DNA from 4 places in the Flammeovirga sp. MY04 genome. Region 3 is predicted to be linked to each of the others. Evidence: riboswitches for the same ligand, from Rfam matches in the RefSeq annotation. Region 3 holds a riboswitch; each other region holds the start of a gene.
What was found. Region 3 has a riboswitch for S-adenosylmethionine ahead of MY04_RS08970 (hypothetical protein). Riboswitches for the same ligand answer to the same signal wherever they lie in the genome.
Positions count from the first base shown of each region.

Region 1: it holds a riboswitch for S-adenosylmethionine, as region 3 does, so the genes downstream of both, metH (methionine synthase) here and MY04_RS08970 (hypothetical protein) in region 3, are expected to answer to the same signal.
Region 2: it holds a riboswitch for S-adenosylmethionine, as region 3 does, so the genes downstream of both, MY04_RS23730 (hypothetical protein) here and MY04_RS08970 (hypothetical protein) in region 3, are expected to answer to the same signal.
Region 4: it holds a riboswitch for S-adenosylmethionine, as region 3 does, so the genes downstream of both, metX (homoserine O-acetyltransferase MetX) here and MY04_RS08970 (hypothetical protein) in region 3, are expected to answer to the same signal.

Region 1 is NZ_CP003560.2:903,789-911,608, forward strand. Features, by position in the region: gene MY04_RS03570 (RagB/SusD family nutrient uptake outer membrane protein) at 1-857, opposite strand, end outside; gene MY04_RS03575 (SusC/RagA family TonB-linked outer membrane protein) at 887-3,814, opposite strand; SAM riboswitch class I at 4,374-4,482, shown strand; gene metH (methionine synthase) at 4,583-7,820, shown strand, end outside.
Region 2 is NZ_CP003561.2:962,777-970,596, reverse strand. Features, by position in the region: gene MY04_RS23770 (hypothetical protein) at 404-796, shown strand; gene MY04_RS23765 (cytidylate kinase-like family protein) at 835-1,539, opposite strand; gene MY04_RS23760 (cation:dicarboxylate symporter family transporter) at 1,783-3,168, shown strand; gene MY04_RS23755 (hypothetical protein) at 3,354-3,782, shown strand; gene MY04_RS23750 (hypothetical protein) at 4,085-4,516, shown strand; gene MY04_RS23745 (STAS/SEC14 domain-containing protein) at 4,579-5,010, shown strand; gene MY04_RS23740 (hypothetical protein) at 5,056-5,490, shown strand; gene MY04_RS23735 (hypothetical protein) at 5,506-5,673, opposite strand; gene MY04_RS23730 (hypothetical protein) at 5,694-5,948, opposite strand; SAM-I-IV-variant riboswitch at 6,006-6,098, opposite strand; gene MY04_RS23725 (lipopolysaccharide biosynthesis protein) at 6,136-7,470, opposite strand; gene MY04_RS23720 (hypothetical protein) at 7,729-7,820, shown strand, end outside.
Region 3 is NZ_CP003560.2:2,216,248-2,224,067, forward strand. Features, by position in the region: gene murD (UDP-N-acetylmuramoyl-L-alanine--D-glutamate ligase) at 1-501, shown strand, start outside; gene MY04_RS08960 (FtsW/RodA/SpoVE family cell cycle protein) at 509-1,702, shown strand; gene MY04_RS08965 (GAF domain-containing protein) at 2,008-2,904, shown strand; gene MY04_RS08970 (hypothetical protein) at 2,896-3,108, opposite strand; SAM-I-IV-variant riboswitch at 3,161-3,254, opposite strand; gene MY04_RS08975 (cytochrome-c peroxidase) at 3,432-4,550, shown strand; gene MY04_RS08980 (PhnA domain-containing protein) at 4,735-5,310, shown strand; gene MY04_RS08985 (muramidase family protein) at 6,086-7,820, shown strand, end outside.
Region 4 is NZ_CP003560.2:2,088,255-2,096,074, reverse strand. Features, by position in the region: gene MY04_RS08435 (CheR family methyltransferase) at 1-756, opposite strand, end outside; gene MY04_RS08430 (hypothetical protein) at 864-1,046, opposite strand; gene metX (homoserine O-acetyltransferase MetX) at 1,124-2,164, opposite strand; SAM riboswitch class I at 2,288-2,394, opposite strand; gene MY04_RS08420 (TonB-dependent receptor) at 2,518-4,923, opposite strand; gene MY04_RS08415 (MmcQ/YjbR family DNA-binding protein) at 5,266-5,619, shown strand; gene serA (phosphoglycerate dehydrogenase) at 5,776-7,668, shown strand.

The sequences.
Region 1 (7,820 bases), 1.3 Mb from region 3:
CCCAGTGGATCATCAGCAGTATAAGTGATACTAAAGATATAATCTGTATTCCCTTCTTCATTCCCTAATTTGAATGTTTCTAAGTAAGAAGAATAGAGGCTATAACCTAGGGATTCTACTTTGGTCGTATATTCAATTACCTTGTCTAATTGAGCAGTAGTTGGAGCAACAACAGTTGAACCATCTTGTAAATAGACACCAGCATTTAAATAAATCTTCGCCAATAAACCATAAGCTGCACCTTGGCCCACTCTAGCATATGCAGGTGAAGCAGGTAAAATATCTTTTACAGCTTCTAATTCATCAATGATAAATTGAGTCAGTTCAGGACGAGAAGATGCTGGAGTATCACCATCGTGCTTTGATACCAAAACTAATGGTACATTACCAAACATATCCATTAAAACGAAGTAATAATAAGCTCTAAGGAAACGTACTTCTGCTTTAGTTGATTTAATATCATCCGTTTCATTAAAAGATTCTAAAGTTTCTAATAAACCATTCGCTCTAGCAATACCAGTGTAAGGAGCATTCCATAAACCAGGTAAGTGAGGATGAGTAGCATCCCAAGTATGTGCATTTAATTGCAGCCATTTTCCACCATCATACCAGTCACCACCTCTTGTAGGAACAAGCGTTTCATCAGAGGAAACTTGATTAAAACCCCAATAGTTTTCATGATGATAGAAACTTCTAAGTGAAGCATAAATCGGTGCTACGGCAGTGGCTAAATTCTCAGGATTTTGGAAATACTCATCCGTCACTGAGCTATGAAGATCTTCGTCAAGGTTAGTACAAGCTGAAGCTCCGATTAGTGAAGCCATTGCAAAAAGCTTGATCCATTTATTTTTTGTCATGATTGTTTCGTTTTAGTAAAAAGAGAGGATTAAAATTCAACTGATAAACCGCCTATGAATGTTCTGGCAGCAGGGTAGTTGTTATAGTCAATGCCAATTGGAGGAACTTGAGTACCTCCCGCAGGAGCATTAACTTCTGGGTCGTAACCAGAGTAGTTTGTGATGACAAATAGATTTTGTCCTGAAACATATAGTCTCAAGTTTTTCACAAATTTCACTTCGTTCATATCGAAAGTATAACCGAATGTTAGGTTTGATAATCTCAAGAATGAAGCATCCTCAATAAATTTAGAATTGTATTTTGTCGCTCTGATTCCTTCATTTACAGCATTTTTCATCACATTATAAGTAGATTGATCGCTGTAGATATCATTAGTAGAAGAGAATTCAAGTGCTGTGTTATTAAATACTTGATGTCCGAACGCACCATTAAAGAAGAAATTAAAATCAAACTTACCGAACGTCATAGAGTTATTGATACCTAAAGTCCATTTTGGTAGTGCTTGTCCTAATACATGAAGATCATCTGATTCAATCGCATTACCACTTTCATCAAGTCCTTCGTATCTTTTGCCATAAAAAGTACCGTAAGGAAGTCCTTTTTGAATAACTTGGGCAAATTGACCTACCTGACCACGACCACCAACAGCGCCCGTTAGTATTTGATCATAATCGCCAATATTTAATACCTCATTTTTGTTGTGAGCGGCAACAATTCCGGTTTGCCAAGTGAAATTATCTTTAGCTACGTTGACTGTATTTATTGATAGTTCGATGCCTTGGTTCTTTAATTCACCCACATTTTGTAAGAATACATCAACAGGTGCAGGTTGAGCCGCTTGAAGCTCTAACAATAAATCTTTTGTATGCTTTTGATATACATCGATAGTACCAAATACTTTACCTTCGAATAATTCATAATCTAAACCAATGTTGATTTGAGAAGTTTCTTCCCATTTCAAATCAGGGTTAGCGTAATTGTTATACGTTACACCCGATCCGATACCTACTGCACTGAACGATTTACCACCATCTAAAGTAGGAAGTGAACGGTAGTTACCAATTTCTTGAGAACCAGTAATACCCCAACCTGCACGAAGTTTTAAGTCACTAAACACTGTGCTTGTTGATAAGAAGTCCTCTTCTGAAATTCTCCACGCACCAGAAACTGAAGGGAATACACCCCACTTATTATTTGCACCGAATCTTGAAGACCCGTCAACTCTTAATGTACCAGTAAAGACATATTTATCTTTAAAACTCACATTCGCTCTACCAATCCAAGAAATCAGTTTGTTAGATTCTTTGTTTGAATCTGGAATAACAAGTCCACTAGCTGCATTAAGGTTATATTCTGCAATATTATCTACTTGGAATCCTGTAGCATTTATGGCATTGTACTCCGATCCAAATGCTTGATAAGTATAACCAGCAAGTGCATTCAATTTAGTATCACCAAATGTTTTAGTATAGTTTAAAGTACCTTCAAAAAGCATGTTATGAAGGAAATTATTACGAACATCTGCATTACCATTGCCTTTACCAACCCATTCAATAGTACCAGGTAAATAAGCATTTCTTTTTGCTGAAGTTAAATCACCACCAACATTTAATTTGCCTTTTAATCCAGGGATTAATTCAGCTTCTATAAAAGCATTACCTAAAACTCTTTGCGTGTTGGTAAAATCTCTAACATTCGTAGCCATGATATAAGGGTTCTTCTCCAATTGGTTTGCTGAAGAATAGTCTTGTGGAAGGAGTGGAGACATACGGATCATGTTATTGATGACACCACCATCTAAGGCACCGCCAACGCCGTATGGAAGATTGTTGTTTTTAGTGAATGAACCCATCATGTTGGCACCAAGCGTTACTTTATCGGATAACTTTTGAGTGATGTTCATACGGGCACCGATTCTTTCCATACCCGAATTAATCATAATACCTTCTTGGTTAAGATAATTGACAGAGAATCTATACTGAGTTGTTTTTGTTCCTCCAGAAACACCCAAATTATGGTTTTGAGTCACTGCTTGTTGTGTCATTACTTCTTGCCAATCCGTATTTGCTCCTAAATCTAGAGGAGTAGTCCCTTCGGCAGCAGTAGCTGCACGGTATTCGTCAGCAGTTAAAATGCCCAATTTTTTAGAAATAGTCGATACTCCAAAGTAAGCATCATAGTTTACTTTAGCAGTACCTTCTTTACCTTTCTTAGTGGTAATGATGATGACACCATTTGCACCTCTAGCTCCATAAATAGCTGTTGCAGAAGCATCTTTTAAGATATCAAATGACTCAATATCTGCAGGGTTGATAGTGGCCAATGGATTTTTTCTAGCAGAATTTGAATATACACCAGAAGTACCTGGGTCTGATGCAGTATTATCAATTGGAAAGCCATCAATAACGTATAAAGGCTCATTGGATGCAGTTAATGATGTACCACCACGAACACGAATGTTGACACCTGCACCTGGCTCCCCAGAAGATGGAGTCATCTGAACACCAGCAATTTTACCTTGAATCAATTGATCAGGAGAGGACATCACACCTTGGTTAAAATCTTCTGCCTTAACAGAAGACATGGCGCCTGTCACATCTTTTTTCTCCATCTGACCATAACCGACTACAACTACTTCCGAAAGTTGTTTAGCATCTTCTTTTAGAATGATAGAGAATTTAGTTTTATTTCCGATTTCAACTACTTGTTCAAAAAATCCGATATAACTAAATGATAGCGTTTTGGCTGATTCTGAAACAAGAATAGAAAAGTTTCCTTCAAAATCAGTAGTTGTACCTTTTGATGTTCCTGTGACAATCACGTTTACACCAGGTAAAGGAGTTTTGTTTTCATCGAGAATTGTCCCGGTTAGTTTTCTTTCTTGAGCATACAATGTGGACGTGAATGCTATGGTCATCAATAGCATTAGACTGAAGAAACGTAATAATTTTTTCATTAGTTAAATGTAGTTTTAAATGGACATGTAACGGACATGTGCAAAAAAAATGGGCATGTTTGTCATTTCATCAAACATGACTGTAATAGAGAATTTCTAGCTAGATAACTTTTAGACAATACGTAATAGCAGTAAATTATAATTCATTTCAAGTTTTGCGCAGTAGATAGCTATGTTTTTGTCTTTTACAATTCTAAGCCTTAATCTATAGAATTACAAATTGTTGTAAGTCAGTTCTTTTGTCTAAAAGTGGACTATTGTTGTACTATTTTTGGATTTCTGTTTTTTAAAGTTTCGGAATGTTGCGATACATGTTGCGCAATCGGTTGTCATTTACGGATAACGTGATTTTATTTTTCTGTACGAAAGGTTTCGAAACAGATTGCGCAACCCATTTCTAAATTTATAAAGTGTATCAAATACTCTTATGTTTATTGGATAAATTGAACATTTAAAAAAATTGAAAAAAATTAAGTATTCGTATTAAAATTGATGACGAAAAGGCGATTTCATTCAATAAAATATGGTCTTTTCTTCATTTTGTATTTAATTTGCACTGTGCTTATCACGAATGACATAAGAGATCGGGCTCGTAGATGTCATGGCAACCGTTGCGCCCAGCTACAGGTGCCAAATCCCGCCTCGGAGGTGTCCGAGAAAGATGAGCTATAGCATTCAATCAGGAATGGAAGTCTCAACAGTAACTTTTAAGCACGTTTTTAACTCTTCAATTGGAGAGGATGTGAAACGTAACTTTTAAAATATCAGATGTCGAAAAAACTCAGAGAGTTAGCAAAAGAGCGTGTGCTCATACTAGATGGTGCGATGGGTACCATGATTCAAAAGCATAAATTAGGTGAAGAGGATTACAGAGGTGAACGATTTAAAGATCACCCATGTGATGTGAAAGGGAACAATGATATGCTTTCTATCACTCAGCCGGATATTATTCGTGATATTCACAAACAATATTTCAAAGCAGGAGCTGATATCGTTGAGACGAATACATTTAGTGGTACGACGATCGCTATGGCCGATTATCAAATGGAGCCGGATGTGTATGAGTTGAACTACGCCTCTGCAAAATTGGCAAAAGAAGCAGCTGCTGAGTACACTGAATTGGAACCTCTCAAACCTCGTTTTGTAGCGGGAGCTGTAGGACCAACAAACAGAACGGCATCTATTTCTCCAGATGTAAACGATCCAGGTTATAGAGCGGTTACTTTTGATGATCTTGTTGAAGCTTATTATTTACAGGTACAAGGTCTAGCAGAAGGTGGAGCGGATACAATCTTAATCGAGACAGTATTTGATACACTAAACTGTAAGGCGGCTTTATTTGCTGCAGATAAATATTTTACTGATGTTGAAGAAGGCAAGGTAGTTTCCGCAGCTCCAAAAGGGAGAGAAACTGAATTTCCTAACTTATATAAAGGTGAACGTTTACCATTGATGGTATCTGGCACGATTACAGATGCATCGGGTAGAACGCTATCCGGACAAGTAGTAGAAGCATTCTGGAACTCTATCAGACATGCGGATCTATTTAGTGTTGGGTTGAACTGTGCATTAGGCGCAGATTTACTTCGTCCATACATTCAAGAATTATCTCGTGTTGCTGATACCAACGTTTCAGCCTATCCAAATGCGGGTCTTCCTAACGAATTTGGTGAGTACGATCAGACATCAGAAGAGATGAGTAAAATCTTAGAATCTTTTGATGGATTAGTGAATATTATTGGTGGATGTTGTGGTACAACACCTGACCATATTAATGGAATTGCGGAGACCTTCAGCAAAGCTAAGGTAAGAGAAATTCCAACTCAAGCACCTTACCAAAGATTAAGTGGTTTAGAACCTGTAACGATCAAGCCGGAAAGTATTTTTGTTAACGTGGGTGAGAGAGCCAACGTAACAGGTTCTGCTAAATTCCGTCGTTTGATTGAAAATGGTGATTTTGAAGCTGCTATCGAAATTGCAAGACACCAAGTAGAAGGTGGTGCTCAAGTAATTGATGTCAATATGGATGAAGGGATGTTGGACTCTAAGGAATGTATGACGCGTTTCTTAAATCTAATCGCTTCTGAACCAGATATTGCCAAGCTTCCGATTATGGTGGATTCATCAAAATGGGAAATTATTGAAGCAGGTCTGAAAACATTGCAAGGTAAAGGTATTGTCAACTCTATCTCTTTGAAAGAAGGAGAAGAGGACTTTATTTATAAAGCAACAACCATCAAAAAATATGGTGCTGCGGCAGTTGTCATGGCATTTGATGAAGATGGTCAAGCAGATAACTTCGAGAGAAGAAAAGAAATCTGTTCAAGATCATATGATATTCTAGTCAATAAAGTAGGTTTTGCACCTCAAGACATCATTTTTGATCCGAATATCTTGGCAGTGGCCACTGGTATCGAAGAGCACAACAACTATGCAGTTGATTTCTTTAAAGCCACAAAATGGATCAAAGAGAACTTACCACATGCGATGGTAAGTGGCGGTGTTTCCAACATTTCATTCTCCTTTAGAGGAAATAATGCGGTTCGTGAAGCCATGCACTCCGCTTTCTTATACCATGCTGGTAAAGCAGGTATGGACATGGGTATTGTGAACCCAGGTATGATCGAGGTGTATGAAGAAATTCCAAAAGATTTATTAGAACATGTTGAAGATGTTCTTTTGAATAGAAGAGAAGATGCCACTGAACGTTTAGTTGATTTTGCAGAAACAGTAAAATCAAAAGGTAAGAAAAAAGAGGTGGACTTATCTTGGAGAGAAAATCCAGTAGAACAACGTTTATCTCATGCCTTAGTTAAAGGTTTAGTAGAATTTATTGATGAAGATGTAGAAGAAGCACGTCAGAAATTCGCTCGTCCAATTGAAGTGATCGAAGGTCCTTTGATGGATGGTATGAACGTAGTAGGTGATTTATTTGGAGAAGGTAAAATGTTCCTTCCTCAAGTAGTAAAATCTGCACGTGTGATGAAAAAGGCGGTAGCGATTCTTATTCCATATATTGAAGAAGAGAAAGCCAATAATCCAGAATTATCAGCTTCATCTTCTGCCGGCAAAATCTTGATGGCGACCGTAAAAGGTGATGTACACGATATAGGTAAAAATATCGTAAGTGTAGTACTAGCTTGTAACAACTTCGAGATCATTGACCTTGGAGTAATGGTGCCGTTGGATAAAATTATTAGAACAGCTGTTGAAGAAAAAGTAGACGTTATCGGATTGAGTGGTTTGATCACTCCATCATTAGATGAAATGGTTTACGTTGCTGAAGAATTAGAACGTCAAGAACTGAATATTCCAGTAATGATTGGCGGGGCAACGACTTCAAGAGTACATACGGCGGTAAAAATTGACCCTCATTATTCAGGATCAGTTGTTCACGTATTAGATGCTTCTAAGTCAGTACCAATTGCTTCAGCTTATACTTCTGAAAATAAGGAATACACTAAAGAGGTGATTCAAGAATTCAAAGATGAATACGCTGCATTGAGAGAGTCTCATGCTAAACGCCAAGGTGCTAAAAAGTTGATTTCAATCGAGGATGCTCGTAAGAATAAATTGGCTATTGATTGGGAAACTTCATCAATTACAAAGCCATCGTTCTTAGGAACAAAAGTATTCGAAGCATATGACTTAGAGGAAATTGCAAAGTATTTAGACTGGACTCCATTCTTCCAAACTTGGGAATTGGCTGGTCGTTTCCCTGCAATCTTAAAAGATGAAATCGTAGGTGTACAAGCGACAGATCTTTACAAAGATGCTAAAGCGATGCTCCAAAAGATCATTGATGAAAAATTATTACAAGCCAATGCTGTAATTGGTTTCTTCCCTGCGAACAGTGTTAATGATGATGACATCGAGTTGTATGATTTCGAAGCTACTGATGTTGAATTACCAGATGCTGATCATCATCATTCGATATTCTTTAAGGAAGATCGTTCTAAGAAAACAGAATTGTTATGTCATTTAAGGCAGCAGAATAAAAAGGCTG
Region 2 (7,820 bases), on a different replicon from region 3:
TTTGAGATCACTAATAATTAGTTAGTTATATGTTTTATTAATTAAATAAATTCACTGTGGTATCTATAAACTTTTTTAGACACCAATTGTAAGATAGATGTTTTAGAAAATAAAATGATTAATTTTTTTACATCTAGGTTTATTTTTTTTCAAAAAAATGAAAGATTAATTATCAATAAATTTGGTTGGGTTAAATCGAATACATAACTAATTTATAACATTTACTTATATTCTTAGGTTTCAATAGTATAAGACAAAATTTGATATGTCAAATTATATTAAATCTTTGTACTTAGATCATATATTTTGTTCAAATGAAAGCAATATGTTGTACTTTTTTTAGATGGGCAAAATATTATTTATTAATTTATAGTAAATTGAAATGAACATAAATGATATCTAAATGAGAAAAATTATTTTCATTGCCATTTCCCTTCTCATCATGTCATGTTCTGTTAAACCAATGCAAGAAAATAACTTCCCTTTAGGGGTACATAAAATATCTGGTGTTGACGAAATTAGAGTAGAGTTTACAGACATGGCCAAGTGTTATATTGAAAAATATAAGGATGGAAAAAAAGTAATGTATAAATGTGAATACGTTATTATCACCGACGGCGACAAAAATGTATACAAGGTTAATTTTCGTCAGTTGATTATGAATGGCTGTAATACTGGCAAAGTAACAAACATTATTGGAAATGATGGTTTACTATTTCATCATACCCAATTAAGTCGTGCTGATTGGCAATTAGATTGTACTCAAGCGGCTTTATCAATGATAAATAAAAAATAAGCACCTCATATCAAAAAGATAGAGGTGCTCCCATTAATCTAGACTTTTCTTAAAAATTCTTTCTCCTTCATTTTCACAAAAGATAAAAGACAATCCGAGAGTCCCTCATCGGATAATTCCTCTCTGTCAATCACCAAGTCAAATTTAATAGGAACTTGCTCAGAAATGTATGCATTGAATCTTCTTCGCTTTCTGTCTTTTTCTCTAACCCTTTCCTTAGCATACCTAAAGTCTAGCTGATTCGCATGGGCATATTTCTGGATTCTATACTCTTCCGAAGCTCTAACATTTACTTTCATCACATTAGGAACTCCAGAAGCAAAGTGAACTGCTCCTCGTCCTAGAAAAATTACATTACCTCTTTCAAAGTAAGATAAGATAACCGTTCTAAGTGCTTTTGTCAGATTCTCGTCGAGGGTGTTTCTATTAAAATCCAGCCCATACATTATTTGATCGATAATGCCTTTATATTCAATAGGTGTAAATTCGTTGATATCATTAATACCTACCTTAAGTTCTTTCGATAGGTTATGTAAAACCGTGTAATCAATTAATTTCCATGGTCTTTTATGAATCTGGAAGCCAATTTCTTCTTTATTTAATTGGTCTATTAAAATTTCGGCAGCTTTTCTGGTTTGTGTCCCAAATTGTCTACTTATTGTTAGGATCAAACCGTTTGCTACAGGTGCTTTGACTTTCCTGATTTCTCTTTCGATTAGATAATTATAAATGTAGGCTTCCATAGTCATAGGGTTTTAGTTGATTTTTATTAATGTCAAATTAACACTTATTATCTATAATTAAAGTGATCATTATTACTGTTTTAAGGTGATATTTATTGAGTGCGATATCGAAATATTTGGAATCTATATGAAAAAGGAAAAAATTATCTTTAATTAGACGCTAATTTTCAAATCAGTTTACTGATCTATTTTATTTTTAAATCATTTAAATCTGTTATCAATTAGCATAACAGGAGAGAGAGCATGGCAGAGATTTTAGCATTATCAATATTTATACTTCTTCTTTGGATTTTAAATCAATTATCAAAAAGAAAAATTAAGTTTCATTATAGAAATTTGACTGCCATATTTCTTGGGATATTAATGGGTTGGGCTCTTTATTCTTTTTTACCAAAAGAACTCTATGCTGAGTTAAGACATTACATTAAGAGTATTTCCAATATTTACATACGATCTCTCAAATTCATGATCGTACCGATTGTTTTTATTAGCATCACACATACGCTTATTCACCTTGATAACAATAGTAATGTAGGTCAAAAATTCGGTAGGATTATCTTGTACTTTGTCCTATCCGTAACATGTGCTGCTGGTATTGGTTTGTTTATGGCTAGTATGTTCAATTTTGATACTATTATAGATGTATCGAAAATATCGACAGATAATATTTCACAAGGTTATGCGAATAGAATAGAGTCTCTAAGCGATGCCTCTTTAGGAAATGTTATTTATGGATTCACTCAGAATATTCCGACTTCAATATTCGATGCATTTTCCAAAAATAATATTATTGGAACACTTATTATTGCTTTACTCATTGGTTCATCTATTAAAAGGATGAAGGTAAAGAAAGCACAAGAAATGAGTAGGGTGATTAGTGCGATTGATTCTGCAAAATTGATTGTCAATTCTATGACTATGACCATCATTAAACTTACTCCATATGGTGTTTTAGCTTTAATGACAATGGCTGTAGCAGAAAAAGGTCCTTCTCTGTTTAGTGACCTAGCTAAGTTCGTTTCGGTTTCTTACCTAACAATGGCTGTAATTATTGGAATGCATTTATTAGTACAATTCCTGAATGGTGTCAATCCATTTAAACATTTCAATAATTTAATTCCTGCTTTGATAACTGGTTTCAGTACGCAATCAAGTGGAGCAACATTACCCGTTACCATTGATACTTTAGAAAATAGAAATGGTGTAGATACAGAAACGGCTAATATTGCTGCTTCATTAGGTACTACAATGGGTATGAACGCTTGTGGTGCAATGTGGCCCGTTTTCATGATTGTATTGTCCGTGGGAGTAACTAATGCAATGGGTGGACAAATGGACTTATATTCACCATCGGTATTGATCACAATGTTTATTTCTGTAGTTATTTCTTCGTTTGGTATTGCTGGTTTACCTGGTACAGCCTCGTTTGCCGCAATTACCGCAATGACTATTATGGGTATTTCTGCAGAAGTTATGGGTATAGTATTGACCTTTGTACTTTCTGTTGATTCTTTAATTGATATGGGTAGAACAGCTACAAATATTTTTGGTGTATCATCTGCAGCTACTTTTATTAGTAAAATTGATGGTGGAATGGACATGAAAATTTTTAACAAAGAAAATCAATAAACTTACGTAAGTAAAGTCTGATTTTTCGAAATTAGAGAAAAGAAAATTGCCTTTCTCTATACATAAGAAGACATTTTCTCTATTTTGAAAACATTTTGGTTTAAAATTTAGTTGTAATGTTCTTTCCATTTGTGAACTTAATAAAATCAATGATTGTTTAGATTATTGAAAACATTCACAAATACATGGAAAAAATACATACAACATCAATTGCGATTTTTGATTTAACACAATTTCCTATTGTAATCATAACCTGTACAAAGGAACAACCTACAGCTCAGGATATTATTGAATACAAATCAAAAAAGGAAGAGATATTCGAAACATTTACTACTCCCTTTGTTGTAATTGGTGATATTTCTAAAGTAAAGTGGATGGATGCAGATGCTCGGATAGCTTATGGGAAAAACATGAAAGAAACTGCTGATAAATACAGTAATTTGATGATTAAAACATATGCTGTTGTTCCTAATATTATTGCCAATGCCATTCTAAAAGGAGTGAATCTAATCGCAAAACCAAAATATGAACAAGTAATCTGTAAATCTTTTGAACAGGCATATTCTAAAGCATTACATGAAAAGGATCTTATCGAGAACTTGAAATCTGCATAAATTAGGAATTAATTCATGATTTAATATATAAGTATAAACATGTAAAATTAAATACTAAACAAAATTAAGATCAGTCATTGACTGATCTTTTTTTTATGTTCAAATTCTACAAGATAAATACTAATGCAATGAGATATTTTTAGAAAAAGGTATGTTTATAAAATTATCGATTACTCATTATAATTTCTTTTCAAGTTCATATTATGGGCGATTTCTAACATTGTAATTTTTTGTAGAAAAATTCACTTTTTTGAACTAAGGTGATGTTTTTAGTGTTCTTTATGTGTACTAATTTATTACTCATGCAAGATATTTATGAATGTTCAGTGGCAACATTTGATTTTTCAGAATTCCCACTTGTAAAAATCGTTTGTAAAAAAGAACAACCTAATCTAAAAGATGTAATTGAATACAAAAACTTAAAAAATAAGGTATTCAAGGAAATCAATGAAGCATTTATAGTCCTTAGCGATGTGTCCAAAATCAAATGGATGGACTCAGAAGCAAGAATAGAATATGGTAAATGCCTCAAAGAAAGTGATGAGAAATATCTTCATCTCTTTAAAACAGCATATGTTGTAGTTCCCAATATAGTGGTGAATATCATGTTAAAAGGTATCAACCTTGTTGCAAAACCAAGATTTCGTCAAGTAATATGTTCTAGCTATGATGAAGCATACAAAAAAGCAAAATCAGAATTAAAATTTATGATCGATTATCAGAGGGTATCTTAAAATAACCTTACCATTACACATCACTACCCAACTACTAATATTTTACAAGAAACCTAACTATTATGAATAAAATTTACACATGTAATGCTGCAGTAATAGATGTTACTGACTTTCCAATTGTGACAATGACATGTTTATCTGAAAACCCAACTCATCAAGATATTATTGAATTTAAAGCACTAAAAGAAAAAGTTTTTGACAAGTTTGATACACCTTTTGTAGTTATTGATGATTCAAGTAATATCAAATGGATTAGTTCCTCAGCCAGAGCAGAGTATGGACGTTTACTTAATGAACATGATAAAAGATATCAGAACTTATTGAGAGCTTATTTTATTGTAGCACCTAATAAGCTTTTGAAAGTGATTTTAAATACAATAAATAAGATATTTAAAAGAGAAATAAGACAATACGTTTACGATGATATTGACATGGCAAGAAGCTTTGCAGAATTAGATAGTGAAGTAATCAAATCAATATCAAATGTTTCTTGATTACAATTAAATTCATTCTCTATTTACTACCCAAACAAAAATAGAATGTACCCTCTAGATTACCTTTGCAACAAATTAAGTGACGAAACATTTAAAATAGAATATCCATTTGATGATCATGTAATAATTACATTCAGGAAAGAAACATTGAATAAAAAAGATGTAGAACATTTTTTTAAAGTAGTTCATATCATTTTAGAAAACATTCAAAAACCTACAACTTTTATATATGATGTTTCTAAAGTAAAAATGATGCTAACAGATCTCCGTATGAGTTTTGCTAATAAAGTAAAAGTTATTTTGGACAACTATTCACATCTTGTAGCTTCTTATATAGTGATTATTAATAACCCTGTCACTAAGTTATTATTATATGGTATTAACCTTATTATTGGATCAGATACCAAACAAAAAGTAATGACAAATAGGGAGGAGGTTATCCGATATATAAAAAATAAAAGTGTCACCCAATTCATATAGGGTGACACCTGTTAATCAGATTGATCTAGCATTCCTTACATCATTTAAGGCATCTAACATCTTTTTGTTATGATGAGATACCTCTTTAGTTGATGTAGTCCTAATTAATTCCAATAATGATTGATCATTTAATGATGAAAAATGATCCACGAAATAGATATAAATGTCTTCTTGTAAATTCATGATGATATAATTTTGAAATACTAAATAAAATTCAATTCTCCATTTAATAAATGGATAGGCTTTTTAAGAGATAATTTACCACTTTTAAATACAGTGGATAAACCTTTAAAGTCTCTATTATGGAACTCTGTGTTCAAGGCATTTAAAAAAATACCTCGAGAACTATTCCACTGAAAGTTACCGACTTCAAGATTAAACTGATGTATCAGTTCATCATCAGATAGCTGCCCTAAAAGAGAAGCGTCAACAAGTTCATTTTCATTGAATAATGTCATAAATGTAAATTTAGAGTGAAACAAAATTTTACAATGACATCAAGAATTTAATAAGAATAGGGGGAATGTTTTTGTCGTTCCGACCTCATCTATTTTGCCACCGTGGTATTTACTCGGTTGGCATCCATCTAAGGATTCTTGATGATGATACAAAGTAAAAGACAAAAAATGTATAATTCAAATTTTTCTAAGAAGTTTTTTTGAATTTAAGGTGATAGAGTTGTTTTGCTCTTCTAAAATAGATCAGATATAGCTTTGGTGTCCTTAACATCAATAATATGATATTGATCCTTTCGTATTTCTGGTAATAATTGTAGATAATAAAGAATCCTATTATTTCTGTAACTAATAATGGAAGTACTGTTCCTAGTTCTCCAAAGAATTTGACAAAGAAGTAAGAGCTAAAAATTAAAATACAGCTATTAATTACCACAACATTGGTTGAATATTGAGGTTTACCAATTGCATTAGTATAACTTCCGAAAAATGCTCCTAATGGCGAAAACTGAGCGGACATTATCAAAATAACTAATAGGTGGAAAGATTCTCCATAACCTTCTCCATGTAGAATACCTAAAAGAGGTTTAATGACAATAAGAAAAGCAATAGAGATAGGAACAATCAAAGTATACACTCTTTTAATTGTTTTTGTAAATTCAAGCTTAAAATGCCTAAGGTTACCTTGCTCAAATAGTAAGACAATTTTAGGGTAAAATATGAGCTGAATCGCATTACTAAGCGATAAAATTAACACCAAATATCGTTGAGCAACACCCAAAAGTGCTGTTACTTCCAAAGACAAAATACCAGCTGATATAAATAAAGTCATCCTAGAAGCAAGTGTACCAAATATCGCTTTTAACGTGCCTTGTTTGGCATAATGCATAATGTGTTTGAACGTTTTCTTATTAAATTTACTTATAACTATTTTGAAGGTTGGAATTGAACTTAAACCAATAAGAAAACTAACAAAATAAAGGCCACTCAAATAGATAATTAAATTACTTAATTCTACAGGGTAATTACTGAAATAGAAGAAAGCAGTGAAAAGCATTAAAAGAGTAGTGAAATTAATCATTACTGCTTTATATAATTCACCACGACTTTTATGAATATTTTCAATCCATTTTAAACAATTATTACTAATGGAATACAATGGATAAAATAACAATAATGCGGAGACTTCTGGGAAGAAATCATAATACCCAATCGCAAAAATTACCGCTCCAATTAAGGATTCTATAAGTAATAGAGCGTATAAAACCGTTTTATAAGTAGAATGTGCTGTTTCATCTTCTTTTCCAGATGAAAATTTCACTAAAGCAACATAAAGTACCCCTTCTCTAATATTGATCGACAAATTAAAGACAGCAAAAAATATGAACCAACGTCCTACATCTTCAGCCGAATAGACTTGTGTGACAAATAGGAGTAGTGAATAATTATATAATAATTCACTAAAGGTTAATGATAATGAGGATATAAAAGGTTTTTCCTTAAAAAGGGCAATGAACCTTTTCATGAAGCAAAGTTAATGGGTTAATAAGTATTTCAATTTAATTGATTATGAATAATATATATAATTATTAGTTGCAACTTGCAACCATAAATCATATTATGTTTTATTCTTTATAGAAATACTTAGAATAATGTTCTTGGATAGGGGAGATTTTCTAGATGGTAATTGCTTTCATAATTATAATCTCATTTATTATTTTAAAGGTGAACTATAACAATTAAATTTACTCAACACATTTATCTTATATCAACTACATCTATAATGAGCTACCTCAAACTTTATCTATTATTCTTAATCACTTTCAGCTTTGGTGCAAAAGCCCAAAATAATTCAGCAATTGTAAATGATGTGCT
Region 3 (7,820 bases):
AACATGAGTGCTGCAATTCTAGCTGCACTATCTGCTGGAGTTTCTCCTGAAGATATTCAAGATGCATTACCATCTTTTGTTGGAGAACCTCACCGATTGCAATTTGTCAAAGAAGTCAATCATATTAAATATATCAATGATTCCAAGGCTACAAATGTAGAAGCCGCATTCTTTGCGTTACAATCTTTTGATACGCCTATTGTTTGGATTGCAGGTGGTACTGATAAAGGCAATGATTACAGTATGTTACACGATGCAGTCGAAAGAAGAGTGAAATCTATTATATGTTTAGGAACTGATAATAGTAAATTATTGGCTGCTTTTGGAGATCAAAAAGTAATGATTGAAACCCAAAGTATGGAAGAAGCAATATCGCTAGCAACAAATGCTGCAGATACTGGAGAGGTAGTTTTATTATCTCCTGCTTGTGCAAGTTTCGACCTATTTAAGAATTACATGGATAGAGGGGATCATTTTATTGAGGCCGTTCAGAAATTATAAATAATGCATGGAAAAGCTATTAAATAGATTAGAGGGAGACCGTATCATATGGGGTGTAATGATCACATTATCGATGTTTTCGATATTGATTGTTTACAGTGCTACCGGGTCTTTAGCCTATATGCAAGCAGGTGGTGATAATGAGCATTACTTATTACGTCATTCTACCCTTGTCATTGTTGGTATCATTGGTGCTTACGTTTGTCATAAAATAGATTATATTTACTATTCTAGATTATCAAGATATGCACTTTTACTATCAATCCCATTACTGTTATTTACTTGGTTCTTTGGATCGGAAATAAACAGTGCTTCTCGTTGGATCGAAATCCCTTTTATCAATTTTACTTTTCAGCCTTCTGATTTAGCAAGGCTTGCACTAATCGCCAATATGGCTTCCATGCTTTGGAAAAGACAAAGAGATATTGGAGAATTTAATAAAGCAATTGTCCCTCTATTAGTATGGACAGGTATAATTTGTGGATTAATAGGTGTTTCTGATATCTCTACAGCCTCTTTGTTATTCCTCACTATTATGCTTCAGTTATTTATCGGGCGTGTTCCCGTTAAATACTTATTTATGTTGATAGCGATTGGTTGCCTTGCGGCCTTGTTTGTTTACCAATTTGGTCAAAGAGGTGGTACTGCAGTTTCTCGTTTATCTTCTTTTATGAGTGAAACTGAAATACCTTATCAGGCAGAACAATCTTATATCGCAATTTCAACTGGTGGAATTTCAGGTAAAGGTATTGGAGAAAGTACTCAAAGAAACTTCCTACCTCACTCTTATTCTGATTTTGTTTTTGCCATTGTGGTAGAAGAATATGGTTTAATTGGGGCTTTAGTAATTATAGGACTTTACATTACCCTACTTTACCGGGGAATGGCAATTGTCGCTACTAGTCAAAAAGCATTTGGTGGTTTATTGGCAGCTGGTCTTACCTTTAGTTTAATACTCCAGGCATTTGTACATATGGGCGTGGTCACAGGATTGCTTCCATTAACTGGTTTACCTTTACCATTAGTAAGTATGGGTGGTACCTCTTTATTGTTTACAGGTATGACCATAGGTATTATTCTAAGTGTGAGTAAATCTACACAAGAAGATTCTGAAGAAATCAGATTAAAAAGAACCGAGAGATCCAAAAAGCGTAAAGGATATGATGGTATTAATCGTCCTAAAAACGTTAGAATGAATTAAGTTTAATATAATCTTACATCAATTACTTGTTGTAATTAAAATATACATTCCACAACGACAATTTGATAAATGCATCAGATTGTCGTTTTTTTATTACTATAAGTCAAGTATAAAATTGGATCAATACCATTCACTACTTGTTTATATAAACCACATATCAAAAGATAGATCAAATGGTACGTAGTTTTTAATCGATAACTCACATCACGAATTAGGAGACAAGAAACTTAAAGAGATATATTGAGTGTTGTTCTGATACTTTCCCGTTAAACCTGATATCTTTTTTATTTGTAATTACACTTCACATGACCCTCAATACGACTACTACTATAAAAGACCATTTATATGGTTTAAGAGAGTGCATTATCGATCAATTAAAAAATAACATAAAAGGTGAATTAGAAATTCTTCATCAAACTATACATGAACTATGTAAAATTACAAGTTCAACTTATGGATTTATAGGTTTGATTGATCAAGACTTGGAAAAACTCAATTACTCCAACTTGATAGAATGTACCTCATTTCAAAATAATATACCGATGCTTGGTAATGGCCCTTTAAATACTTCCTCAATAGCAGTAAAGTATTTGAAATTGGCTCATGGTAAACAACTCCCCTTTTTTAGTTATGATGAAGATAAGTACAGAACACAAGCAAGCTGGTTCTCATTTTTATTAATCCCTATATTTCATCAAAACCAACAAATTGGATTAATTGGTTTATGTGATAAGAGAGAAGGATATTCAAAAAACCTATTGCGATCTATCAATTTATGTTCAACTGCGATCTATCATGTTATGCTTCAACAAATAGAAAAAGTAGATATGATGAAAGCTTTTGACCTAACCCCTCCATCAAGATTTTTTTGCGATAAAACCATTTACGATATCATGTCTACCATAGATGAAAATGGTACAATTGTACTCTCTAACATTATGTGGAATGAATGTTTTGGTTGTAAGAAGAATCAAATCCTTCAAATGATTATGCATCAAGACCATCATTTGTTTTTCAAATTAATGGAAGATGCACAACGCTCTGGCTTTACAGAAAGTGCTATTGTTCGAATGATAAAAAACAATAAGATTCTATACCTAAATATGCGTGTCATTAATCTTAGGAAGCAAAATCAAATTCAGATCATTGCTCAAGATGTCTCAGAAAGATATACCAAGAAAGCTAAAATAAAATTACTCTAATTCTGATTTAATTCTTTCTAATAATGAGTTTCCATAAAGTTTTGGTAAAGAATGATCAGATCGACCTCTTAACCCCATCAATTTTTCGGCTTGTAACATAGTTAGGTTTCTGTATTTTACTTCTTCTGAAGTCGATACAAATTGATTGCTTAGTACTTGATAGCACTCTTTTAATGTTAATTGAAACGGTTCTTTACTTGCCATAATTTTAAATTATAGTGTTATAAAATTCAACGAACATCAAGAAATAAGGGAGGTGATTTAGTTTTTTTGTCTAGAAATCGACCACATCATTTTTACCACCGTGGCTACTTTGCTCGGTTGGTACCTAAAGGTTCTTGATGATTATTGTGCAAGATTAAAATGATAATTCTTTAATTCCAAATCATTAAACTTGATTAACAAAAACATTTCATTTTTTTTAAAGTTGATGATTTAAGACACTACTCCCTCACAAAAAAATAATAAACTTTAAGTCTCCTTTTTATTTCAACACTGATTACCTAACTTAAAGTATTCTAAATAACATGAAACTTAATCTTTACATAGTACCCTTATTCTTATCAATTCTTTTTTCATGCTGTGAAAATCCAACTATTGATGATGAAAATAATCAACCTTATCCCCTAGAGTTGCCTTCACATTTTGGAAGAAATTTTGTATTACCAGAAAACAACCCAACCACTACAAAAGGCGTGGAATTGGGTCGAATGCTATTTTACGATACACAACTTTCCAGAGATCATTCTACTTCTTGTGGAACATGTCATCAACAATCCTTATCATTTACAGATGGAAAAGCTTTAGCCGAAGGTATTCATGGTCGTGTAGGTGAATTTAGTAGTATGGCTATTGTGAATGCTATGTGGCAAGGAAAATTTTTCTGGGACGGAAGGTCTGGTAGTTTAGAAGATCAAGCTTTAGGCCCTATCGAAAATGTGCTAGAGATGGACATGACTTTGGATGAAGTAGTTGAGCGTTTACAATCAGACCCTAAATATCCTCCGATTTTTGAGAAAGCTTTTGGCAGCGGAGTCATTACTGAAGAAAATATTGGCAAAGCAATTGCTCAATTCGAACGTACTTTAATTTCAAGTAATTCTAAATACGATCAGTACTTAAAAGGAAGTTACATTCCTACCGAAGAAGAGTTATTAGGTATTCAATTGTTCTTTACTCATCCAGAACCAAGTATAAACCTAAGAGGTGGAAATTGTGGTGATTGTCATTTAAATATTCTAACCTCAGGTGACTTTAAAGGGTTTAGAGGGTTCCATAATAATGGTTTGGATGACGATGATAATTTAAAAGAGGGCCTTTCTGATGTAACAGGGTCTGAGTTTGATAAAGGAAAATTTAAGGCACCGAGTTTAAGAAATATAGCTGTTACTGCACCGTATATGCATGATGGCAGATTCAATACACTTGAAGAAGTTTTAGAGCATTATAATGAACATGTAAAGGATAGTAAAACTTTAGATGCCCTAATTAGAGAAGGGAGCAATGAACCTATTTTTCCTGGTGATCCCGTAAAATTGCATTTAACAGAAAAAGAGAAAAAAGCTATCCTCACATTTTTAAATATGCTTACTGATGAGGATTTCTTAACCAACCCAGCTTTCTCAGATCCTTTTATTAACGAATAATCCATCTAAATAATCGTTTACAAAAAGTACAATTTGATATAAAATTCTGCATTTTTGTTATGTATCACTTAAATAAGGAAATGATTTTCTCTTTTTAAGTGAGCTGATAACTTAAGTTCAACAATGATATTGAATTTTAAAGTTTCGATCTGTCATTAATATTTCCACATTATCAATTATACCAATGAGTTTAGAAAGAGATTTACAGAAAAGAAGTAACGGAGTATGTGAATTATGTGCTTCAGAAGAAAATGTTTCCCCTTTTTTAGTAGAACCAAAATCTTCTAAAGATATTGAAGACCATGCTAATTTATGTCAGCATTGTCAAGATCAAATTCTTGATAAATCTAAAATGGATGCAAACCATTGGAGATGTCTAAATGATAGTATGTGGAATGAAAATCCTGCGGTTCAGGTATTGGCTTGGAGAATGTTGCAACGTTTAAAATCTGAAGGATGGCCACAAGACCTTCTAGATATGCTTTACCTTGATGAAGAAACATTGAAATGGGCAGAAGCAACTGGAGAGGGTGTAGATGATGAAGATAAAGTAATCCATAGAGATGCAAATGGAGCAATTTTAGAAAATGGTGATTCTGTTGTTCTAGTAAAAGATTTAGTAGTTAAAGGAGCGAATTTTACAGCTAAGAGAGGAACTGCGGTTCGAAATATATCTCTGGTACACGACAACCCGGAACATATCGAAGGTCGTGTGAATGGACAACATATTGTTATTTTAACAAAATTCGTAAAAAAATAATAGTATTCTATCGTCTTCATATAATTTGACGAAGATATACAAACAATGAGAGCGTTTATATTTCGGTATAATCGCTCTCTTTTTTTCTGTATTTGAATTGTTGTAGAAGTTTGTTCAAAAAATATCCAACAAACTTCAATTATTTATATAGATACTTGAAATAGTTACAATTCTCTTTTTATGAATAAGTAATTCTAGAAATAGTACAATTTTTGTCAATGAATTTTCTCCAAAATCAAGTGGTTATTAACATATTATCTCTAAAACATAGCTTCTTTAGTTCATTCAAATTAACTATTTACAAATATTTGTAACTATTTATTCAAACTCTCGTTACTAATACCATAACCGAAACAATTACTAACTACTAAAACCTACCTTATTTTAACTAACTATTAATAACTAAGTCGCTATAGAAACAATAATTTTTTAAAGCAAAAAAAAATATTAAACCACGTTTAGTGGGCGTATAGTGACTCCCTTTTTTCTACCCCATCTACTAACATAATATTATATATTTACCTTAAACGTGGGCACTAAAGTGTCCACGTACTTTACCCCCATTATCATCAATAAAAATATTATTTGTTGCTTTATACGGTAGAAGAACCCATATAAATTTTATTTGGGGACTTTAAAAACCTTAAATTTTAGGGACATTTATGTCCTAAATCAAAACACAGTAGAAAGATAAACCTATTCTCTATGGAGGATAGGTTTTATTTTTTTAAATTGTACTACAAAGTGATTTGCACATCGTTTAAATTATCCAAAAATGAGTTATGCTGTCCAACCCGGCGATACGTTATATAGTATCGCAAGAGCACACAATTTATCTACAAATCAATTATTAAGTCTTAATAATTGGAGTACACCTCCAACTCTACAAATTGGTCAAAATATTATTGTCAATAATACTATTGAGAATAGTTCAAATGAGGATATCATCCATATTGTAGCACAGGGTGACTCTTTATATTCCATCGCAAAAAAATACAATGTTGGACCTGCGGATATTATTGAAGAAAATGATTTAGATCCGAATAATGGAATTTACATTGGTCAAGAACTTTACATACCAGAATTAGAAAGTGATGAAGAAAAAAATATTGTTTCATCCACTTCATCAAATATTCAAAAGCATATCGTTTTAAAAGGAGATTCACTCTACAGTATATCAAGAAAATATAATGTTACTCCTCAACAACTGTTAGAAAAAAATCAGATGCAGCCCAATAGTCCAATCTATATTGGTCAGATCTTATTTATTCCAACATCAGATAGTAATGGTTCTGAAATAGTCTCAGAACAGAAAGAAACTACAATAAAGAAGAAAACACCACCAGAAGTATATACTGTTCTTCAAGGAGATACTTTATATCAGATATCTCAAAAATTTGGGATCAGCCCTCAAAAAATATTAGAATTAAATGGGTTTGATTCTAGTCAGCCTATTTATGTTGGGCAACAACTCAAGGTAAAAAACAATGGTAAAGCGAAGGTGATTCCTCCTCCTAAAAAGCAACCTTCCTCTTCTCAAAAGTCACATACTGTATCAAGTGGTGAGTCTTTGTATGCTATTGGACGAAAATATGATTTATCTCCAGCAGAGATTTTGTCAGCTAATAATATGTCAATTGGTGCTACTATTTATGTTGGACAGGTACTCACTATTCCTAGTCCTCAATTAAATGTAAAACCAAAAGTAACACCTACTACTAAAGAGGAAGTAAATGTGTACACCGTACAATCGGGTGATTTTCTATCTAAGATTGCAAAGAAATATAATATCACACCACAAGAATTAGTGGCGGCCAATCATATTCCAAAAGGTAGGATTTATGTTGGACAGAAGTTATTTATACCAACATCAAAAAATAATTCTTCACCACAAAATAATTCTGTGAAACAAGCACAAGGAAATAGTATCTATCAGTTATCAAAAATTGATGGGCAACAACTGTTTTCAAAAGGACTTTATAGCAGAATTGGCACAAATTATTCTATACACCCAACAGATCTTGACAATGTGCAAAAAAGACTTGTTCAATTGGGTATTTTACATGGTCAACACAATGAAAGCCCAAGGAATGTAGGAGGCAACACTAATAACATTTCAGGCCAAAGAGTGCCTAAGACTATGGCAGCAATTCGTAAACTTCAAGATCGCTATCGCTTGAATTGGTGGGTGGGTTCGCCAAGTAGAACTGAAATGTTAGATACGGATAAATATACTTATGGAGAAATCGTTCCTAACGATGTTACCTTTAAGTTCTTAAAAGAATATACTCAATATACTTTATCATTCCCTCACCCAATAACTGGACAAACTCAAACTGCTGAGTTTAGTAATTTTGTCTATAGCGGGTATAATCAATTTTATAATGGGGTTGGATATTTAGGAAAATCCCTTCCTAATGAGGTTCCTTTATCCGTTTTTAAAGAAGCTGGGTTATCTCCTATCTTAGCTGAGGCGATGAAAGTAGTTTCTAGTCATGAAGGAAACTTTG
Region 4 (7,820 bases), 130 kb from region 3:
TATAAGTGACTCTTTAGATCCTATTGCTAGATTGCCATATTTGAATAAACTGTTATGAAGCTTTTTCAGTACTTCGTTTTGAAGTGTTTGATTAAAGTAAATCATAACATTTCTACAAAGAATTAAATCGAATTTAGAGAAAGGATTACCTTTGACTAAATCCTGTACTCTAAACGATACTCTATCCAATAAGTCAGGGTTTACATAATAAAACCCATCTCTTTCAATAAAATAATCTAATAATGCAGCCTTACCACCATAGCGCTCGTAATTGGATTGATTCAATTCCATATTCTTTGCACTAATAGCTGCTTTTTTTGCTCTCTGAATTATAGACTTATCAATGTCTGTTGCAATAATAGTAGCTTTATCAAGAGCGTTTGCTTCTTTTAGTAGTATGCACATAGAAATAACCTCTTCACCAGAAGAACACCCTGCGTGCCAAATACTTATTTTATCATGTTCATTTAAGACCTCAGGAATGATTTCGTCTCTTAAGGAAATCCAAAAAGTAGGGTCTCTAAACATCTCTGTTACATTAACAGTAATCTCAGAAACAAATTCTTGAAAAAACTCAGGTTTATCTTTAAACCTTTTGATTAATGCATCTACGGATGAAAATTTATACAACTCAACAACTCGGCGAACTCTTCTAGTAAACGAAGACATTGCGTAATTTTTGAAATCATAATCAAAATTATCGTCTAAATATTGGGTAAGCCTTCGCAGCTCTGCAATTTCAATCTCACGTTGCATAATAATTGGTAGTAGAAGATTAAAAAATCTATAATTGGTAGAAATAATAAAAATCCTTTTTTCATGAAGTTACGAAAAAAGGATTGAAATATGATTTTTTGAAGAAATTATCTTCTTGATTTTACCAATTGAGGACAGTCTGCATGTTGATCCATTACTTCATATTTCTTTCTTTCTTTTTTGAAATAAGAAGATGATGCATTGCCGTATTTGTTAGAGCAAGAAAAAGCGAAAACTCCTAACAATAATAATGCACTTGCGGATAAGAGTCTTTTAGTAATATTTTTCATGTTATTTGATGTTCATTATAGACATACATTATCCAAACGGATATACGCCAATGCAAAATCAAAATGTGTGCCTAAAATTATAAGACTACTCTTTTTTTATTTTTTTGTTTGAAAAAAGCTCTGATTGCCGCAGCAATTTTATAAGTCTCCACCAAAAATCCATCATGACCATAAAGAGAAGTGATTTCTTCATAGGTGACATTTGGAATATGTTGCGTAATAAAACGTTGCTCAGATACAGGGAATAAGACATCACTAGTAATGCCAATTACCTGAGTGTATGCCTGTATACTCTGAAGTGCTTCTTCTAAAGATTTACGGTTTCTACCTAAATGATGACTGTCCATTGTTTTAGATAAAGTCCAATAAGAATAAGCGTTAAATCTTTTAGTTAATTTATCACCTTGATATTGCTGATAAGTAGATGCTCTGTAATTATCTACTTTATTTACGTCTTTTTCAGATTGAGTTTCTTCATAAGTGCTATAGTTTCTATAAGATAACATAGCAATAGCTCTAGCAGCCTTTAAACCATTAACTCCGGCGTTATCACTTTTGTCTCCCCAAGTAGGATCAGCTTCAATTGACATCCTTTGTGCTTCATTAAATGCAATACCCCAAGCAGAATGTTTAGAGTTTGTTGCACATATAATAAGGTTTTCCATCATTTTGGGATGCATCACTGCCCATTCTAAAGCTTGTTGCCCTCCTAAAGACCCTCCGATTAAGGTATTAATAGATTTAATGTCCAAATGATCTCTTAAGATATTTAAAGAGTTGACAATGTCTCTAATCGAAATGTTAGGAAATGAATCATAAAAAGGTTCTTTGGTTTTAGGGTTTATAGATGTAGGTCCTGTAGAACCATAACATGATCCTAAAACATTTACACATATAATAAAGTGATCCTTGGGGTTGAAGATAGCGTCTTCTCCAAAAAGTCCATTCCACCAGTCAAAAACATCGGCATTACCAGTAAGGGCATGACATACCCAAATGACATTGCTTTTGTCTTGGTTTAACTGACCGTAGGTGTAATATGAAAGGGTGAACCCTTCTAAACTTTCCCCAAATTCCAGATCAAATTTTTCTTTGTATGTATAATAATGCTGTTGCATTTATTGCTCTTGATTACGAATGAAATAAATGAGACACAAAAAAAGACTTCAAATAAAGCCTAAATCAAGGATACAAAGATTGGATAAGTAGTACAGAAGGCATCTTCATCACGTTCCGATATTTGCTTATAGTTCCTAAAAATTTAGGCTAGGATGTAGCACCTTTTCATTATTTATGATGGTTGCTAGAGGGTCTTTGAGCCTAGTCTCTTGCCTCTTCTTTATAAACACTTACGTCTTTAGAAGATGTAAATGGTATGCGATTTCAAAATAAATGTAGAATTTAGAAAAAAACAAACCCTTACCTCTTTATTTACGAGAAGTAAGGGAAAATGATTGTTTTTTTTGAAATATTATAATTCTACAATGATTCCGATTGAAGGTTGTAATAAACCGTTCGTTGTTTCAATAAACTTAGGAACGTATTTGCTTGGGTCGTTAGGATCTACTACAGGATTACCCATTTGATCAATTTCTGTAGTCAATATTGGCTGACCTTTCGACTTATAATTATAAATGTTTTGGATATCCAAGAAGAAATTGATACTCCACTTATTGAAATAGTAATGTTTGTCAACTCTAACATCTAATTGATGTTGTGCATCTAAACGTAACGTATTGATCTGTGAGTAATCTCTAACTCCTCTACGCTCTGCATCCCAAACTTGTCTGTCCATAGATGCGTCAACATCGTATGGAGTATAAGGAGTACCTCCAGAGTATAACCATCTAGCTCCGATCTCCCAATTTCTTTTTAGTTTTTTACCACCAGTTAAGGATACAATGTTTCTACTATCCCAAGAAGAAGGTGCGTATACATTTGGATCTGCATTGGTAAACTCTGACTGTACATAAGTATAAGCTAAGATACCATAGAATCCTTTGTAGAATTTTTGCTGAGCCAAGAATTCAACACCTCTAGATCTACCCAAAGAAGTACTTGTTACTGCTTCAGAACCAATTACACCAAAATCAGCACCTAAATTGGCCAAAGAGATTTGGTTATTAATTGAGTATGGATATTGATCGTATAATTTTTGGAATCCTTCAACAGTGAATTTCAAGTTCTTTTCAGGGATTTTATATTCTAAACCACCCACTAATTGTTTGTTTCGGATATAGGTTAAGTCATTTTCTTTGTTGACAAATTTGCCATCTTCTTTATATCCAAGCGTGGTATAAGTCGGTAACTGATAATAGATACCTGTATTGAAGTTTAAACTCCATCTTGGAGTGAACTGATATGAAGCTGAAAATCTAGGAGAGAACTGATCTAATAAATTACCCATAGTATCTGAGTAATCATTCGCGTCTACTCTTGCTCCTAATGATAATGTGACTTTATCACTTGCTAATTTCTTTGAAACTGTACCAAACGCTCCCCATTTATTTAAAGGAAGATTACTATCAAAAGTAATGGTCTTTAACTGATCGTCATCATAATCATATAAAGTCTGGAAAGTTTTATTGGTATATGTAGCGTATTCATAATTCACACCGTATGAGAATGTGAATCCATTATTTGTGAACGTTACACCCTCTAATCTAAATTTATTTTCTGCTTCGGTAGAGTTGTAATCGTAAATTTTTGCTTGATTTCTATCGTTGCCAGGATGTTTGAACTGATTGTTGGTTAACATATTTCGAGAAGCTACAAACGTAAATGTTGAGTTGTCTCTAAAATGTTCATATTTCGCCCCGATAGTATAATTCCACTGATTTTGTTCAGGTAAATTATTTAAAGTATAAACGTTTTGCTCGTAATCTTCATCTGTTGGTTCGCCAGGTGAATCTGCCAATTTAAATTGGTCGATAGCACCTAATCCTATGATTGATATTTTGTTTCTTTGATTGATGTCGTATTTATACTTTAATTGGAAGTCATTGTAAGTAGGCAAGAATGGTAATCCCAATACACTAAACAAGGCTTGTAAATAAGATTGTCTCGCTGATACAATAATTGATGATTTATCAGTTACAGGTCCCTCGAATGTAATACCAACATCCGATGTTCCTAAAATTAAGTTAGTTGTATGCTGATCTGTTCTTCCGTCTTTTTGTGAAAATTCCATCACTGATGATAAGGCATTTCCACGACCTGATGGATAGGCACCAGAATAGAATTCTACATTTTCGATAAAATCAACGTTGATCATTCCAACCGGACCACCTGATGCTCCTTGTGTAGCAAAGTGGTTGATGTTAGGAATTTCAATTCCATCCAAGTAAAAGCGATTTTCGTTAGGAGCACCACCTCTAATTAATATGTCGTTTCTAAATGAAGCCGTAGATGCTACACCAGGAAGTGATTGTAAAACTCTTGAAATGTCTCTATTGGCACCAGGAGCTCTCTTTACTTCTGTTACACCAATACGTTGAACAGATACAGGACTTTCGTCAGATTTGTAAAAGCCATTGGCCACAACTTCCACTTCGTTTAGTTCTTGAGTGGAAGGTTTTAATTGGAAATTGACCTGTGCAGGTCTAGAGTTGGTAACTTCTACTTCTTGTGATGCAGGGGCGTAACCAACGTAATTAACTACAAGGTTATATAAACCCGGTTCTAAACCTTTAATTTCATAGTTACCATTGTCATCTGTTGTGGCTCCTTTTGTTGTGCCTTGAATAACTACCGTAGCGTAAGGTACAGTCTCATTTTTTGGTACCTCTGTCACTTTACCTCTAACAATACCACTTTGAGCGAATAATGATGAGGAGATGATAAAAATGCTGAATAATGTTAGAAAACTTTGTTTCATTGTGTTTTGCTTTAGTCCAATTCATTAACACTTGTAAAGATGAATTGTTTTAGTTTAGTGTTTGTTTAAACAAATAATTTTAAAACAACACTAATTACCGATTCGAAAGTATTTGATTATGAGTTAAAAAAAATAGTAATCATTGATAAATAAATACAGTAATAAGTGGTCGGGAAAAATTAGAGTTCAAGTGTTAGTAAAATTAAATGCAAAGAAAGGTAACTTTAAGTGATTTTTGAATATTTTAAGAATTAATTTATTGTTACATATGACTAGTTTTTTGTTGTTCAGAACTTTAAAAATATATTTGATTTTTTGATATATAAACAATTAGATTAAGTCATGAATATTGAAGATTTTAGAAATCATTGTCTTTCAAAAAATGGAGTGACAGAAGAATTTCCATTCGATGAAACCACAATTGTATTTAAAGTAGCAGGAAAGATGTTTGCACTGACAAATATTGATTTGTTTGAAAGTATTAGTTTAAAATGTGACCCTGAAAAAGCATTGGAACTTAGAGAAAAATATGCATGTGTTCGAGGAGGGTACCACTTAAATAAAAAACATTGGAACACCATTGATGTCAATGCAGATATGGAAGATAATGAAATATTAAATTGGATAGATCATTCCTATCAGTTAGTATTTGATAAACTACCAAAGAGAGTAAAAGATACACTAATTACCGACTAAATCTTCCGTTTATTTTTTTATTTACTACAAAATGTTAATCGATTAGATTAATTTATTGCTAATTTTACAATAAATCATTAAATATTATGAAAATGTCGTCATTAAGTAATATTTTTGATTTTGCGATTGGAACAACCTAAGACAGATAATAAGATCATGGCTGACAAAACATTTTTTGTAATAGACTTCGATAGTACTTTCACTAAAGTAGAAGCATTGGACGTGCTTAGCGATATTTTATATGAAGGTACAGATAAAAAAGAAATTGTAGGGAAAAAAATCAAAGACCTTACAGATCAAGCAATGGCCGGAGAACTGTCGTTCAGAGAGGCTTTAGAACAAAGATTGGCTTTATTAGAGGCAACGAAAAAAGACGTTACTCAATTATCGAATGAGCTAAAGGAATTAGTATCAGAATCTGTAAAAAGAAATAAGGAATTTTTCTCTAATGAGACTGATAATGTTTTAATCGTATCAAGTGGCTTTAAAGATTTTATTACTCCAGTAGTAACTGAATATGGTATTAAGGAGGAGAATATTTATGCCAACACATTTACTTATAATGATAAAGATGAAGTAACAGGTTTTGATGCTTCCAACCCTTTATCAGAACACAAAGGTAAAGTAAAGCTAATGAAAGAACTTTCACTTGAAGGTGAAGTAGTTGTCATTGGCGACGGATACACTGACTATGAAATTAGAGAAGCAGGATATGCAAAAACATTCTTTGCTTTTACCGAAAATATAAAAAGAGAAAAAGTATTGGCTAAAGCAGATGTCGAAGCCAATAGCTTTGATGAAATACTTTTCACTATCAAACACCCTATGGCAACATCATTTCCAAAAAGTAAAATAAAAGTACTTCTTTTAGAAAATATCCATCAGGATGCAAAAGAGAGACTTATTCAAGAAGGATATCAAGTAGAACTTTTAGGAGGTGCACTTGATGAGGATGAACTTTGTGAGAAAATCAAAGGTGTTCACATCTTAGGTATCCGCTCAAAAACGATGTTAACTCGTAAAGTAGTAGAAGCTGCTGATCGTTTAATGATCGTTGGTGCATTCTGTATCGGAACAAATCAAATTGATTTAGACGCTTGTACTGAACATGGCGTTTGTGTTTTCAATGCACCTTATAGTAATACAAGATCTGTAGTAGAAATGGCGATTGGTGAAATCATCATGTTGATGAGACAAATACCAAAAAGAATGCGTCAGATGGATAGAGGAGAGTGGAGCAAGTCTGCAGGTGGATCTTTTGAGGTTAGAGGTAAGAAACTAGGTATTATCGGTTATGGTAATATCGGATCTCAGTTGTCTATTCTTGCTGAATCAATGGGTATGGACGTTTACTATTACGATGTAGTTGAAAAGCTTGGATTGGGTAACGCAACGAAATTATCTAGCCTTGATAAATTGTTAGAAATTTCTGATGTGGTATCACTTCACGTAGATGGTAGACCTGAGAACAAAATGTTCTTTAAAAGAGAGCACATTCAAAAAATGAAAAAAGGTGCTATTCTTGTGAACCTTGCAAGAGGACCAGTAGTTGAACTGGAAGCACTTCAAGAGGCATTAGAATCGAATCACTTAGCTGGTGCAGCTATCGATGTATTCCCAGTAGAACCTAAGAATAATAACGATACGTTCGATGCTCCTGTTAAGAATATCGATAATTTGATTCTTACTCCGCACATTGGAGGTAGTACTTTAGAAGCACAAGAGAATATAGCTGATTTCGTCCCTTCAAAAATGATTGAATATGTAAATACAGGTAGTTCGTTCAATAGTGTGAATTTCCCTAATGTTCAATTACCAAGATTGGAAAGCGGTCATAGATTATTACATATCCACCAAAACAAATCAGGTATACTTGCACAGATGAACAACGTTTTTGCAAATAGAGGTTGTAACATCTTAGGTCAATACCTTAAAACAAATGAAGATATTGGTTATGTAATTACAGATATCGATCAATCATATCAACACGAACTTCTTGAGGATATGAAGCAGATTGATCATACCATTAAATTCAGAATTCTTTATTAATAGAAAGAATCTTTAAAATATTAAGAGGCCACAATGGAGATGTTGTGGTCTTTTTTTATGACCCAACATTATGATGATTATATCCTTTCAAAATACACTAAAAAACTCCAATTAAAGGTCAGAAATAGAAAATAAATATAATGGGGTTCTAA